Linked DNA regions of Rhodospirillum rubrum ATCC 11170. The protein of the gene in region 1 binds, or shares a complex with, the protein of each later gene. Links are inferred from orthologs where the notes say so. Each region holds a gene or a part of one and is shown on either strand. Other genes may lie near its edges.

Evidence for each region.
Region 2: the proteins of RRU_RS12600 (region 1) and accD are in contact, whole or in part, in a solved structure (PDB 8UXZ), measured with the Escherichia coli proteins. The link is inferred for Rhodospirillum rubrum ATCC 11170 from one-to-one orthologs.

The regions. Positions count from the first base shown.
Region 1 is NC_007643.1:2,831,706-2,839,143, forward strand. Bases 1-2,918 are described here. They hold RRU_RS12600 (acetyl-CoA carboxylase biotin carboxyl carrier protein), read left to right. Parts: upstream 1-1,198; coding sequence 1,199-1,639; downstream 1,640-2,918. Other genes in these bases: RRU_RS12590 (bifunctional sulfur carrier protein/thiazole synthase protein), read right to left, coding at 1-251; aroQ (type II 3-dehydroquinate dehydratase), read left to right, coding at 692-1,141; accC (acetyl-CoA carboxylase biotin carboxylase subunit), read left to right, coding at 1,657-2,918. In the rest of the region: more of accC, read left to right, coding at 2,919-2,994; aat (leucyl/phenylalanyl-tRNA--protein transferase), read left to right, coding at 3,116-3,757; RRU_RS12615 (DUF2155 domain-containing protein), read right to left, coding at 3,786-4,277; RRU_RS12620 (outer membrane lipid asymmetry maintenance protein MlaD), read right to left, coding at 4,286-4,741; RRU_RS12625 (MlaD family protein), read right to left, coding at 4,743-5,558; RRU_RS12630 (NADH:ubiquinone oxidoreductase subunit NDUFA12), read right to left, coding at 5,598-5,954; RRU_RS12635 (vitamin B12-dependent ribonucleotide reductase), read left to right, coding at 6,381-7,438. UniProt on the Escherichia coli protein: This protein is a component of the acetyl coenzyme A carboxylase complex; first, biotin carboxylase catalyzes the carboxylation of the carrier protein and then the transcarboxylase transfers the carboxyl group to form malonyl-CoA.
Region 2 is NC_007643.1:3,942,420-3,949,746, forward strand. What follows is about bases 4,521-7,327. They hold accD (acetyl-CoA carboxylase, carboxyltransferase subunit beta), read left to right. Parts: upstream 4,521-5,307; coding sequence 5,308-6,348; downstream 6,349-7,327. Other genes in these bases: RRU_RS17720 (hypothetical protein), read right to left, coding at 4,521-5,007; RRU_RS17730 (bifunctional folylpolyglutamate synthase/dihydrofolate synthase), read left to right, coding at 6,362-7,327. In the rest of the region: pyrF (orotidine-5'-phosphate decarboxylase), read left to right, coding at 1-142; RRU_RS17700 (phosphoribosylanthranilate isomerase), read left to right, coding at 139-795; RRU_RS17705 (DUF3422 family protein), read left to right, coding at 802-2,094; trpB (tryptophan synthase subunit beta), read left to right, coding at 2,269-3,495; trpA (tryptophan synthase subunit alpha), read left to right, coding at 3,492-4,307; more of RRU_RS17720, read right to left, coding at 4,480-4,520.

The DNA.
Region 1 (7,438 bases):
GTATTGGGCAGATAGGTGTATTTGGCGGGATCGACGTAATCGACCAGCATCGGCTGCGACGGATCGCTGACATTGACCCGGCGCACGGCGACGGTGACGATTTCGGCGCCGCTGGCTTCGATCGCCCGGGCGGTCTCCTCGAAATCGCGGTATTTGCCGGTGCCGACCAGCAGCCGCGACGAGAACACCCGACCGGCCACGGTGAACGGATCATCGGCCGGCTGGGGGTCCGAGCGGTCGCCGCCACCGATGAAATGGACGATTTCAAGCTGATCGCCCTCATCAAGGGCGGTTTCCTTATAAGTGGTCCGCGCCACGATCTCGCGGTTGCGCTCGACCGCCACCTTACGGGGATCGACCCCCATGCCAACCAGCAAGGCCTCGATGGAAACGGAGGGGGCGAGCTCGCGCGGCTCGCCGTTGATGATCACCCGCATGTCTTGGAATTCCATGGCTGTTTGTTGGGCGGGCTCTCAATCCGGGGCGGCCCCTCCGCGAAAGCGATCCCGCTTTTTCTGGGCGGAGAGACGGCCCTCGTCCCGCAGGGCCTCAGTATGGGTCGCTGATCAGTCGGATTCAACTGGGATGACCCGTCAGCGGGCGCGGGATTTGTTGCGAGGGCCGGGGAGCATGGTATAACCCCTATCCGCCCCCCAAGCGCCAGAAGAAGCCCGCGCGGGCCAGGAATCCGATGACAGCACGCCCCATCCTCATCCTCAACGGCCCCAATCTCAATCTGCTCGGCACCCGCCAACCCGAAATCTACGGGGCGACCACCTTGGCCGACATCCGGGTTTTGTGCGAGGAACGGGCGGCCGCCCTTGGCCTTGCCATCGATTTCCGCCAGTCCAATCACGAGGGTGAATTGGTCACCTGGATTCAGGAGGCCCGCCACGGCCACGGGGCGATCATCCTCAACGCCGCCGCCTATACCCATACCTCGGTGGCCATCCTCGACGCCCTGCTCGCCTGTGAAAAGCCGGTGATCGAGGTTCATTTGTCCAATATTCACCGACGCGAGGACTTCCGCCGACACTCCTATGTGTCGGCGGCCGCCGTCGGCATGATCTGCGGTTTCGGGGCGCTGGGCTACGCGCTCGCCCTCGAGGCCGTCGCCGGCCAACCGGGCGTTCGGAGCTGACCGTCTGTTCGCGGCCCGACCCCCCAATATCCTTTCATTGCGGAGAGAACCGATCCCATGGCGAACACCCCCATCGACAGCGACGCGATCCGCGCCCTCGCCGAGTTGCTCGACGAAACCGGGCTGACCGAGATCGAATACGATAGCGGAGCCCTGCGTATCCGCATCGCCAAAGGCGGTGCCATGACCGGGGTGACCTATGCCAGCGCGCCGGCCGCCATCGCCGCCGCCGCTCCGGCCGCGGTCGCCGATCCGGCCGATCACCCCGGGGCCATCAAGGCGCCGATGGTCGGCGTCGTCTATCATTCCAGCGAACCCGGCGCCGCCGCCTTCGTGCAGGTCGGCGATCAGGTCGCCCAGGGCCAGACCCTGGTGCTGATCGAGGCCATGAAGACCTTCAATCCGGTCCGCGCGCCGCGCGCCGGTACGGTGGCGGCCATTCTGGTCGACGACGCCACTCCGGTGGAATTCGGCGAACCCCTGATCATCCTCGAGTGAGGGAGGGCGGGCGCCCCATGTTCGACAAAATCCTCATCGCCAACCGGGGCGAGATCGCGCTACGCATCCATCGGGCCTGCCGGGAGATGGGCATCAAGACCGTCGCGGTGCATTCCACCGCCGATTCCGAGGCCATGCATGTGCGTCTGGCCGACGAGTCGGTGTGCATCGGTCCGCCCTCGGCCCGTGACAGCTATCTGTCCAAGGCGGCGATCATCTCGGCGGCGACCATCACCAATGCCGACGCCATCCACCCCGGCTATGGCTTCTTGTCCGAAAACGCCGATTTCGCCGAGATGGTCCAGGACCACGGCTTCACCTTCATCGGCCCGTCGCCGCGCCATATCCGCCTGATGGGCGACAAGATCACCGCCAAGCAGGCGGCCCTTGAAGCCGGGCTGCCCTGCGTGCCCGGGTCGGCCGGGGCGGTGACCAGCGAAGAGGAAGGCTTGAAGGTCGCCGCGGCCTTTGGCTATCCCGTGCTGTTCAAGGCGACCGCCGGCGGCGGCGGTCGCGGCATGAAGGTCGCCACCGGTCCCCATGACCTGGGCGAGGCCTTCCGCACGGCGCGGACGGAAGCCCAGGCGGCCTTTGGCAATTCCGAAGTCTATATGGAGAAATATCTCCAGAACCCGCGCCATATCGAGGTGCAGGTGCTTGGCGATAATTACGGCGGCGCGGTCTATCTTGGCGAACGCGATTGCTCGCTCCAGCGCAAGCACCAGAAGGTGCTTGAAGAAGCCCGCTCGCCGGCGCTCAACGACGAGGCGCGCGCCCGCATCGGCGAAATCGCCCGACGCGCGGTCGAACGCCTAGGCTACAGCAACGCCGGCACCATGGAGTTCCTTTACGAAGAGGGCGAGTTCTATTTCATCGAAATGAACACCCGCCTTCAGGTGGAACACCCGGTCACCGAAATGATCACCGGCATCGATGTGGTGCGCGAGCAGATCCGCATCGCCGCCGGGGCGCCGCTGGGTTATGACCAATCGGCGATCCGCTTCCATGGCCATGCCATCGAATGCCGGGTCAACGCCGAGGATCCGGTGACCTTCGCCCCCTCCCCCGGGCGCGTGACCTATTTCCACCAGCCCGGCGGCATGGGCGTGCGCGTGGATTCCGGGCTGTACCAGGGGGTGATGGTGCCTCCCCATTACGACAGCATGGTCGCCAAGCTGATCGTTCACGGGGCGACCCGCAACGAATGCCTGATGCGGCTGCGCCGGGCCCTTGATGAATTCGTCATCGAGGGGATTCAAACCACCTTGCCGCTGCATCGCCGCATCGTCCGCGCCCCCGAATTCGTCGATGGCGCCTATGACATCCGCTGGCTCGAGAACTTCGTGGACCAATAGGCCTTTCGCGCCGGAATTTTGATCCTATCTCCTTTGGGGACGGCCTCCCGCCGCGCGCGGGAAGCCGTCCCCGATTTCTTGAGCGGAGCCGTTCCTACGCGATGAAGAAGGTGTGCAGCCGGTGATTTCGATCACCCCGGAAATTCTGGTCAGGGCCTATGCCAGCGGGGTTTTCCCGATGGCGCGCGCCCATGACGACCCGCAACTCTATTGGATCGACCCCGACGAGCGCGGCGTTTTGCCGCTGGACGGCTTGCATGTCTCGCGCTCGCTGCGCAAGGTGCTGCGCCACTGCCCTTTCACCGTCACCATCGATACGGTCTTCGTCGAGGTGCTCAAGCAATGCGCCGCCCCGGTGCCCGGCCGGGACGAAACCTGGATCAATGCCGAGATCGAGCATCTGTTCACCGACCTGTTCGACCTCGGCCTTGGCCATAGCGTCGAATGCTGGCAGGGCGACCAGTTGGTCGGCGGGCTTTACGGTCTGGCGATGGGCGGGGTGTTCTTTGGCGAAAGCATGTTCTCGCGCGTCGACAACGCCTCCAAGGTGGCGCTCTGCCATCTGGTCGCCCGGCTCAAACGCGGCGGTTTCCGCCTGCTCGACACCCAGTTCACCACCAACCACCTGCGCAGCATGGGCGCCGTCGAAATCGCCCGGCCGCTTTACCACGCCCGCCTTGGCAACGCCTTGCAGGTGATGGGCGATTTCACCGTCGACGTCCCCGACGTCCTGGCGGCCCTGGACACCCCCAGCGGTTACTGACCGGGGGGCCGGACCGCGAGGGGGCGCCTTAATCGAGCGGGGCGCCGCCGGGATCGACCGGGATGGGGGCGGCTTCGGGGGCGCTTTCGGGCTTGCCGCTATCGCCGGCGTCACGGTCGGCCGGGATCTCGCAGCGCAGGACCCAGACATCGTAAACCGCGTGGTCCATCGCCGAGAGCGACGGGCTGGATGCGAACATCCAGCCTTCGAAGATCTGCTTGGCCGCCACCCCTTCGGCGCGTTCGACGATATCAAGGAAAGCGGCGCTTTCGGGATCGTCGGGCGGCACCCGGCGCACGCAGGAGCGCACGGTGATGGTCAGCGACCCCAGCCGCAGGTCGCCGCCCACGGCGATGCTGCTTTCGCCCACCCGCGCCGTGGTCTTGTCAAGCCAGCCCAGGCGGGCGGTATCGGCGTTGATATCCTCGGCCCCGGCCGGGGCGGTGGCGGCAAGCATCAGGCAAAGGCCGCCCGTTGCCGAAAGAACGGCGGCGCGGGGGCTGGAAACCAGACGGAGCATGGTAAGCCTCAAGACCCGGGAGCGGGCTGTGTCGCGAGGAAGATGATCTCGCCCACCAGTTCTTCCATCGACTGGAAATCCTGGGTATGGGTCAGGCGGGCGTTGGCGGCTAGTCTGGTCGCCGATTGGCCGGGTTCCAGGCGCACGTATTTGCCCCCCAGCAGACCATCGCTGACGATGGCGGCGCGCGAGTCCTCGGGAATATGGATATCGCCGCTGATGGTCATATCGACCACCGCCTCGTAGGTATCGGAATCCAGGGTCTGGCCGGTGACGGTGCCGACCTTGACGCCGTTGATCCGCACGTCGCTGCCCGTCACCAAACCACCGACCTTGAGGAAAACCGCCTGGATCGGATAGCCGGTCACCGCCTTGAGATCGGCGGTGTTATAGGCAAAAACCAGGAAAAAGGCGGCAACGACCAGAACCACCGCGCCCATGATCGTTTCGATCGGGTTACGCATCCTATCGTCCTTCTTCCACATCGGCTTGCACGGCGGGCAAAGAGGCCAAGGTCACGGCGCCGGGCGCCGTTCCCGCCGTATCGTTTAGCGTATTCGTGCGCATATCGTGGCGCGTATCCTGGGCCGGCGGCGGCTCGGAAACGCCATCCCGACCCGGATCGGGGGAGAACACCCCGGGTTCGGGCGGTGGCGGATCGTCCTCAAAGGGCCCGGGCGCGAAGGGATTGACCTCGGGCGGGGCGACCGCCCCACCGCCGAAGGGGTCGCCGGGATCACCGGCACCGCCGGGCGGCGGCGCCTGAGGGTGGCTGGCGGCCTTGGCTTTTTGCTGCTCGGCGGCCGGAATATCGGGATCAAGGCCGCGCTTGATCTTGGCCATGGCGACGATCTTGACCAGCAGGTCCTCGACGATCACCGAATCCTGGCTGTAATCAAGCCGTCCGCCCGGGGCGATCGTCCCATAGCCGCCGCCCAGCGAGACCAGTTCGATATATTTCGAGCCGAGCAGGCCATCGGTTTGAATTTTGGCGGCGGTGTCGTCGGGCAATTCGTTGGGCAGATCCAGGCGCATGGTCACGATCGCCCGGTACTCGGGATCAAGCTTGTGGCCGACGATGCGGCCGATCGGAATGCCGGCCAAGCGAACGGGACTGCCGATGCCGATGCCATCGGTTCGGTTGAACACCGCTTCGACCTGATAGGCTCCAGCCTGTCCCGAAGCGTCGTGGCGATTGATCGATGTCGCCGCCAGCAACGCCACGCCCAGCAAGACCACCGCGCCGCCGATCAGAGTTTCCCTGCGGGGGCTCTCAGCCATTCGTCGTCCTTATCGTCATCGGCCTAGAAACCGGGGTGTTCACGGGCGCCAGGGCTGATAATCGCCCGTCGCCGCCGCGCGCCGGCCGCCGGCGCGTTCATCGCCATCGGGAACATAGGCGCCCAGCGTTCCGGTCAAATTGGGCTGATGGGGCTGGGCCCACTCCGCCGCCGGCGTCGCCAAGGGGGCGTCGCTGGTGTGATGGAGCCAAGCGTGCCATTCGGCGGGCACCTTCGACCCCTCGGCCTTTCCCTTATAGAAGACCCAGCGCTTGCGCCGGTAGAGCCCCTCTCGGCCCAGGGCGGAGCGCTTCTCTTGATAATAACGGTTGCCGAAGGCGTCCTCGCCCACCAGTTCGCCGTTGCGCATGGTGTAAAGCCGGGTCGCGAAACTCATGGCGGTCTCACTCCTTATCGCGAGTCCCTGGGAAAGGTTGGTCGCGCCGCACTATGGCGCAAGCGCTCCCGTCCGTCCAGCCCGAGGCCAAGGCCCAAAAACTTCATCCGCCCGACTCCGCAGCCCGCCAGGGGTTCCCGCCCTCACAACAAATTTTGGCTGCGTCAGGCGAAAAAAACCAGTTGTAGCCCCTCCCGGAGACACATAATCTAGGCCCCAACACGGCGAACGAAGCTAGATCTTGTGGCCCCGCCCTTTTCAGGTTGACAGGGGATTCGCAAGGTTTTCCGGCGCCTTACCAACGTCATTCTTTTTTTCCTACCCACCCTCCGAGGACGTAGCAGAGCCGTATGATGCGGCGCGTCTCCCCGGAAACCTGTCCATGGGCCCTCCCCCGGGTCAGGTCAGACAGCCAAGGACGGACCAATGCGTATCGAGCGTCACTTCACCACGGATGGCCAGAGCCCCTATGCCGCCATCGGTTTCCGCGAGGCGATCAGCGAAATCCGCAATCCCGACGGCTCGGTGGTTTTCCGCGCCGACGCCGTTCTGGTGCCCGATGCCTGGAGTCAGGTCGCGACCGACGTTCTGGCCCAGAAGTATTTCCGCAAGGCCGGCATTCCCGCCCGCCTGCGCCCCGTGCCCGAGGCCGATGTTCCCGAATGGCTGTGGCGCAGCGAGCCCGACACCGAGGCCCTGGAAAGCCTGCCCACCGAGGAGCGCTTGGTTGGCGAATCCGACAGCCGTCAGGTCTTCGACCGGCTGGCCGGCACCTGGACCTATTGGGGTTGGAAGGGCGGCTATTTCGACGCCGAAAGCGACGCCCAGGCCTTCTTTGACGAAATGCGCCACATGCTGGCCACCCAGGTCGGCGCCCCCAATTCCCCCCAGTGGTTCAATACCGGCCTGCATTGGGCCTATGGCATCGACGGTCCGAGCCAGGGGCATTTCTATGTCGATTTCAAAACCGGCGAAGTAAAGCGCTCGGAAAGCGCCTATGAGCATCCCCAGCCCCACGCCTGCTTCATCCAGTCGGTCAATGACGATCTGGTCAATGACGGCGGCATCATGGACTTGTGGGTGCGCGAGGCGCGGCTGTTCAAATACGGCAGCGGCACCGGCACCAATTTCTCGTCGCTGCGCGCCAGCGGCGAATCGCTGTCGGGCGGCGGCAAGTCGTCGGGTTTGATGAGCTTCCTCAAGATCGGCGACCGCGCCGCCGGGGCGATCAAATCGGGCGGCACCACCCGCCGGGCGGCCAAGATGGTGATCTGCGATATCGATCACCCCGACATCGAAGAATTCATCACCTGGAAGGCGCGCGAGGAACAAAAGGTCGCCGCCCTGGTTTCGGGCTCCAAGCTGTGCTCGCAGAACCTCAACGCCGTGATGGAAGCCACCCGCACCTGGGACGGCAAGGACGGCGACGAGCGTTTCGACCCCACCGTCAACAAGACCTTGAAGAAGGCCATCCTCGGCGCCCG
Region 2 (7,327 bases), 1.1 Mb from region 1 along the record:
GCGGGTGGTCACCCCGCAAGAGGCGATGGCCGAGGGGGCCGATGTGCTGGTGATCGGCCGGCCGATCACCGGGGCGACCGATCCCGCCCAGGCGGCGCGGCTGATCGCCGGGGAAATCGTGGGATGGGACGTCGGGATATGAGCGAGACCCTGATCAAGATCTGTGGATTGACCGACGAGGACGGCGTCGATGCCGCCGTCGAAGCCGGGGTCGACATGATCGGCTTCGTTTTCTTCGAGCCCTCGCCGCGCGATCTCGATCCGGCGCGGGCGGCCGAACTGCTGGACGGCGTGCCCCATGCCGAAGAGGGCGGGCCGCTGCGCGTCGGTTTGTTCGTCGATGCCGATGATGCGACCCTGGAGGCGGTTTTCGCCGGGGTGCGCCTGGACGTTTTGCAGTTCCATGGCGAGGAAAGCCCCGAGCGGGTGGAATGGGCGCGCCTGGAATACGGCCTGCCGGTGATCAAGGCCCTGCCGATCGCCAGCGCCGCCGATCTGGAGCGGGCGGCGCTTTATGCCGAGGTCGCCGATTACCTGCTGTTTGACGCCCGCCCCCCGGCCGGCGCCGACCGCCCGGGCGGCCATGCCCAGACCTTCGACTGGTCGCTGCTGGCCGGTTTCTCGGCGCCGGTGCCCTGGTTGCTGGCCGGCGGCCTGACGCCCGAGAACGTCGCCGAAGCCATCAAGGTCAGCGGCGCCACCGCCGTGGATGTGTCGAGCGGCGTGGAGACGGTGCGCGGGATCAAGGATCCCGAGCGCGTCAGCGCCTTCGTCAAAGCCGTTCGCGAAGGCTGAAGCGCCATGATCCCGCCCTATCGCGAGCACCCGCTGCGCGAGGTGTTGATTAACGAGTTGCACGCCCGGCCCTCGGAAACCATCGAGGCGCCGGTCCGGCTGAGCCATTTGGCGGTGCTGACGGGCGAGATCACCGATCCCAGCCTGGACCACCTGGGGCTGCTCTGCGCGCGCATGGGCGAAACGGTGCCGGCCAAGGGGGCGACCCGCTTCAACGCCAATCTGGGCGGGCTGGGCCTGCAGTTCGAACGTCATACCGAGTTCTGCACCTATACTTTCCAGCGCCGCGGGCGAACGGGGGATCTGCCCTTCGACCAGCCGGCGCTTGATATGGTGCCACCCGACTGGCTGGCCACCCTGCCCGGTCAGGTGCTGTCGGCGGTGCATCTGGTGGTCGAGCCCAAGGACACGCCCGAGTATTCGATCGAGGAACTCAGCATTCGCCATTTCGCCGGCAATCCGGTGGTCGGGTCGGCGGTCGGAGGCGGCGCCGCCTTCGCCTATTCCGATCTGCGATTGCACGATGACCGCTGCCTGCGCATGCTGATCCGCGACGTCGATCTCAATCCCCGTCATGCCGGACGTCTGGTGCAGCGGCTGCTCGAGCTCAACACCTATCGGGCCCTGGCGCTGCTCGCCCTACCGATGGCCCGGGAATCGAGCCCGGGCCTGCGACGGATCGATATGGTCCTGGCCCATGTAGCGGCGCGGATGGCCGATCCCAACGGCGTGGATTCCGATGCCGAATTGTTATCGGAGCTGTCCAATCTGACCGCCGAGGTCGAATCCCTGGCGGCGGCCAATTCCTATCGCATCGCCGCCACCCGGGCCTATCACGCCCTGGTCCAGCGCCGGCTGGAGGAATTGCGCGAGGTGCGTCTTGATGGCGTCGTTACCTTCGGCGCCTTCATGGACCGCCGATTGACCCCGGCGATGGCCACGGTGGACTCGGTTTCCGAACGCATCGAGTCGCTGTCCGAACGCGGGGCGCGGGTCGCCAGTCTGCTGCGCGCCCGGGTCGAGGTCGATCTTCAGGCCCAGAACAAGCGCCTGCTTGAAAGCATGAACCGCCGGGCCCGCATCCAGCTGCGTCTGCAAGAGGCGGTTGAAGGGCTGTCGGTGGTGGCCATCAGTTATTATCTGGTCGGGCTTGTCGGCTATATGGCCAAGGGCGTGTCCGGCGCCGGGGTGGAGGTCAAGGAAAGCGTCGTCACCGCCATCGCCGTACCGGTGATCGTCGCCAGCGTCTGGCTGGTGTTGCGCCGGGCCAAACGCGCCATGCTCAATCGCGCCGATTAATCCCTTCAAGGCGGACCGCATAAGATCGCCGCGCCCTTGGCGCCGGCCCGGTGGGGTCGCATAAGATCGCGGCGCTCTTGGCGCCGGCCCGACGGGGCCGCATAAAAGAGCGGCGCTCTTGGCGCCGGGTGATGGGCTGCGCTATAACCAGCACCCGCCAGGAAGGGATCTCCGATGACCACCATGCCAAACACCTACCGCTCCGGCCCCGATGATCGCGGTCATTTCGGACTGCACGGCGGGCGCTATGTCGCCGAAACCCTGATGCCGCTGATCCTCGATCTGGAAAAGGCTTGGGAAGCGACCCGCGATGATCCGGCGTTCAAGGCCGAGCTGGGCGGCTATCTCGCCACCTATGTCGGCCGGCCGAGCCCGCTGTACTTCGCCCGCCGTCTGACCGAGGCCCTGGGCGGGGCAAAGATCTATTTCAAGCGCGAAGACCTCAACCATACGGGCGCCCATAAGATCAACAATTGCATGGGGCAGATCCTGCTCGCCAGGCGCATGGGCAAGACGCGGATCATCGCCGAAACCGGCGCCGGCCAGCATGGGGTGGCCACCGCCACCGTCTGCGCCCTGTTTGGCATGCCCTGCGTGATTTACATGGGCGCCACCGATATCGAGCGTCAGGCGCCCAATGTGTTCCGCATGAAGCTGCTTGGCGCCGAGGTCCGCCCGGTGACCAGCGGCGCGGGCACCCTCAAGGACGCGATGAACGACGCCATGCGCGACTGGGTCGCCAATGTCGCCGACACCTATTACCTGATCGGCACGGCGGCCGGCCCCCATCCCTATCCGGCGATGGTCCGCGACCTGCAGAAGGTCATCGGCGAGGAAGCCCGCGCCCAGGTGCTCGAGGCCGAGGGTCGGCTGCCCGACACCCTGATCGCCTGCATCGGCGGCGGCTCCAACGCCATCGGCCTGTTCCACCCCTTCCTGGACGATCCCGACGTGCGCATCATCGGTGTCGAGGCCGCCGGCGAGGGCTTGGACAAGCGCCATGCCGCCTCAATGGCCGGGGGGCGTCTGGGCGTGCTGCATGGCAACCGCACCTATCTGCTTCAGGACGGCGCCGGCCAGATCACCGAGGCCCATTCGATTTCCGCCGGCCTGGATTATCCCGGCGTCGGCCCCGAGCACGCCTGGCTCAAGGACAGCGGCCGGGTCGAGTATGTGCCGATCACCGACGACGAGGCGGTTCACGCCTTCCAGGAAACCACCAAGCTCGAAGGGATCATTCCGGCCCTGGAAAGCAGCCACGCCATCGCCCATGCCATGAAGATCGCCCCCACCCTGCCGGCCGATCATCTGATGGTGGTCAGCCTGTCGGGGCGCGGCGACAAGGACGTGGGGACGATCGCCAAGGTTCTGGGCAGTGATTTCAAGGGAATGATGCCGTGAGCGCCACCACGCCGACCACCGATCGCCTCTCCCGCCGCTTCGCCGCCCTCAAGGCCGAAGGCCGGGGGGGCCTTGTCACCTATGTCATGGCCGGCGATCCCGACCAGGAAACGGCCCTCGCCCTGATGCGCGGCCTGCCCGGCGCCGGGGCCGATATCATCGAATTGGGAATGCCGTTTTCCGATCCGATGGCCGATGGCCCGGCGATCCAGGCCGCCGCCCTGCGCGCCCTGGCCGCCGGGATGACCCTGACGGGGACCTTGGAAACCCTGAAGGCGTTCCGCGCCACCGATGATGACACCCCGGTGGTTCTGATGGGCTATTACAATCCCATCCATTATTACGGGGCCGAGGCCTTCGCCCGCGACGCCGCCCTGGCCGGCGCCGACGGCCTGATCATCGTCGACCTGCCGCCCGAGGAGGCCGACGAGCTTCTACCCTTCCTGCGCGCCCAGGGTCTGCATCTGATCATGCTGGCGACGCCGACCACCGATGAGGCGCGGCTGCCGGCGATTCTCGAGCGGGCGAGCGGGTTTCTTTATTATGTTTCGATCGCCGGCATCACCGGAACGGCCGCCGCCGATGCCGGGGGCGTCGCCCAGGCGGTCGCCCGCATCCGCCGGAAAACCGATCTGCCGATCGCCATCGGCTTTGGCGTATCCACCCCGGCCCAGGCGGCGACGATGGCGCGGGTCGGTGATGCCGCCGTGGTCGGTTCGGCCATTGTCCGCCGGCTGGCCGAGGGCGGGGACGTGCTGGGCTTCGTTGGCGAATTGGCCGGCGCCCTGCGCAAGGTCGACGCGGCGGGGTAAATCAAATCACCCGCGCCCGGAGAGCGGCTGTTTTGGCTCGTCCCCGGGCGCCGGGCGCGATGCCTGATCTAGGGCGGGGAGCGTGCAATCAGATTCACGCTCCCCGTCCTACGATTTTGATAGTCAAGCAAATCGTCGTCGCACTCTGGTTCAGATTGCTAGGGGATTTGCTCTAGCTTAACAGCGAGTGCCGTTCGCGCTCGGCCGGCTCATCGGCGACCTCCGCGGCGGTGGGATTGGACGTATAGGCCAGCAGGCTTTTGTTCACATCCACCGAGGCCGCCTTTTCCTGAAGGGCGATCACCGCCTGACCGGCTGTGGCGGTAGCGGCGGTAGCGGCGGTCGTCGCGGTGGCGGTGGCGGTGGTCGTCGCGGTGGCGGCCGCGATCGGCGTTCCATTGGTTTTTTCTTCGAACTGCGCCTTGATCATTTCGCGGATCTCCGCCTCGATCTTTTCGCGTTCGTCGGCCGGCAGGGCGGCGAGACTTGCCTCGTCCAGGCCCTTGGCGGCCAGTAAGCTGTAGCGCATCTTCTCCGCCGGGCTCAGGTTCACGAAGGCGAGGAACTCGTTCTTGGCCTTGGTCCCCTCCGACTCCGCGTCCTCTTCGACCCCGGCGGCGCCAGGCGAGTTGAGGAAAGTCGAAAACAGCCCCTGTACCTTGTCTTTCTCCTTGTCCTTATCCTTGCTGCTCGTCGTCAAGGACGACGACGGGGAATTTCCCGATCCTATCACCTCGATCGTCATCGCAAATCCTCCTGATCGTCTGGTGGGTGATGGCAGGCAAGAACCATGCCGGGTTGCGGCGACGGGGGTCGGCGGATTTGCCGGGGATCGCCGGGGATCGGCGGAGGTAAGGGGGGCCGAAACTGCCCGGTGCGGGCAGTTTTTGCCCGGTCAGCCCGTTGATGACGATCGATGGGGCGCGGCTCGGGCTTTCCCACGCCCCGCCGACGTGATAGACCCCCACCTTCGCGCAACGGTCTAGAGAGCACGCGACCCATGAACTGGCTGACAACCTACGTCCGGCCCAAGATCCGCAGCCTCGTCGGCCCCCGGGAGGTCCCCGAGAACCTCTGGCGGAAGTGCCCGGCTTGCGGGCATATGATCTTCCACAAAGAGTTGGAAAAGGCCCTTCAGGTCTGCACCCATTGCGGCCATCACATGCGCCTGCCGATCAAGCAGCGCCTGGAGCTGTTGTTCGATGACGGCGCCTATACGGCGATCGAGCTGCCCAAGCCGCCGCTTGATCCGCTGCGCTTCAAGGACATCAAGCGCTATTCCGACCGCTTGAAGGAAGCCCAGGCCAAAACCGGCGAAAAAGACGCGATCATCGTCGGTCATGGCAAGCTGATGGGCCAGGGCGTGGTCGTCGCCGCCTTCAATTTCGACTTCATGGGCGGCTCGATGGGCATGGCCGTGGGCGAGGGGCTGGTCGCCGCCGCCGAACTGGCCTTGCTGCAAAAGGTGCCGCTGATCGCCATCCCGTCGTCGGGGGGGGCGCGCATGCAGGAAGGCATCCTGTCGCTGATGCAGATGGCGCGCTCGACCGTCGCCGTCGATCGGGTGAAGGAAGCCGGCCTGCCCTATATTGTGCTGCTCACCGATCCGACCACCGGCGGCGTCACCGCCTCCTTCGCCATGCTGGGCGATATCGCCCTGGCCGAACCCGGGGCGGTGATCGGTTTCGCCGGCGCCCGGGTGATCGAGACGACGATCCGCGAAAAACTGCCCGAAGGCTTCCAGCGTTCCGAATACCTGCTGGAACACGGCATGGTCGACATGGTGGTGCCGCGTTCCGAGCTGAAGGAGACCTTGGCCCGCTTGATGGCGCTGCTGATGCGCCGCCCGCCAGCCGCCGAGGTGGTGACCCTGTCGCCGGACCACCGCCCCGCCGTGGTCGAGACGCCGCGCGAGGCGCCCAAGCCCAAGCCCCGGCCGCCGGTCGAGGATTTGGAGGCGGTGGCCCGCAAGGTCGATGACGCCGACTTCGACGGGGCGGACGCCCCGCCACCGCCCGCGCCCAAGCCGGCGAAGCCTTAGGCGGACCGTTGGCATGAACGCTCCCGATGGGGTGCTCGCCCGCTTGATGGGCCTGCACCCCAAGGTGATCGACCTGTCGCTCGGCCGCGTCGAGCGGTTGCTGGCCGCCCTGGGCCACCCCGAACGGGCCCTGCCGCCGGTCATCCATGTCGCGGGCACCAATGGCAAGGGATCGGTGGTCGCCACCTGCCGGGCCCTTCTGGAGGCGGCGGGCTACCGGGTCCATGTCTATACCAGCCCCCATTTGGTGCGCTTTGGCGAACGCATCCGGCTGGCCGGCACCCTGATCGCCGACGAGGCGCTCCGTCGGCTGCTTGAAGAGGTGGAAAGCGCCAATGCCAAGGCGCCGATCACCTTTTTCGAGGTGACGACGGCGGCGGCCTTCCTGGCCTTTTCGCGAAGCCCCGCCGATGTGACCTTGCTCGAGGTCGGCCTGGGCGGGCGCCTTGACGCCACCAATGTCATCGCCGATCCCGCCGTTTGCGCGGTGACGCCGATCGATCTTGATCATCAGCAGTATCTGGGATCAACGCTGACGGCCATCGCCGGGGAAAAGGCCGGGATTCTCAAGGCCGGAGCCCCCGCCGTCATCGCCCCCCAACCGCCCGAGGCCGCCCAAACCCTCGCCGCCCGCGCCACCGCCGTCGGCGCGCCGACCCTCTGGGCCGGGCGCGACTGGTCGTGGGAGCGCACGACGACGGGCTGGCGTTTCGCCGGGCTCGATCTGCCGCTCCCCGTGCTTGCCGGTCCCCATCAACTGGGCAACGCCGCCCAGGCCCTGGCGGTGATCGACGCCCTGGAGGCACGGACCGGCCTGCGGGTCGAGGGCGTGGCGCGGGCCAGGGGGCTGCGCGCCGTCGACTGGCCGGCCCGCCTGCAACGGTTAGACAGCGGCCCCTTGGTCGAGAGACTGGCCCCGGGAACCACCTTGTGGCTGGACGGTGGCCATAATCCCCATGCCGGCCGCGCCCTGGCCGCC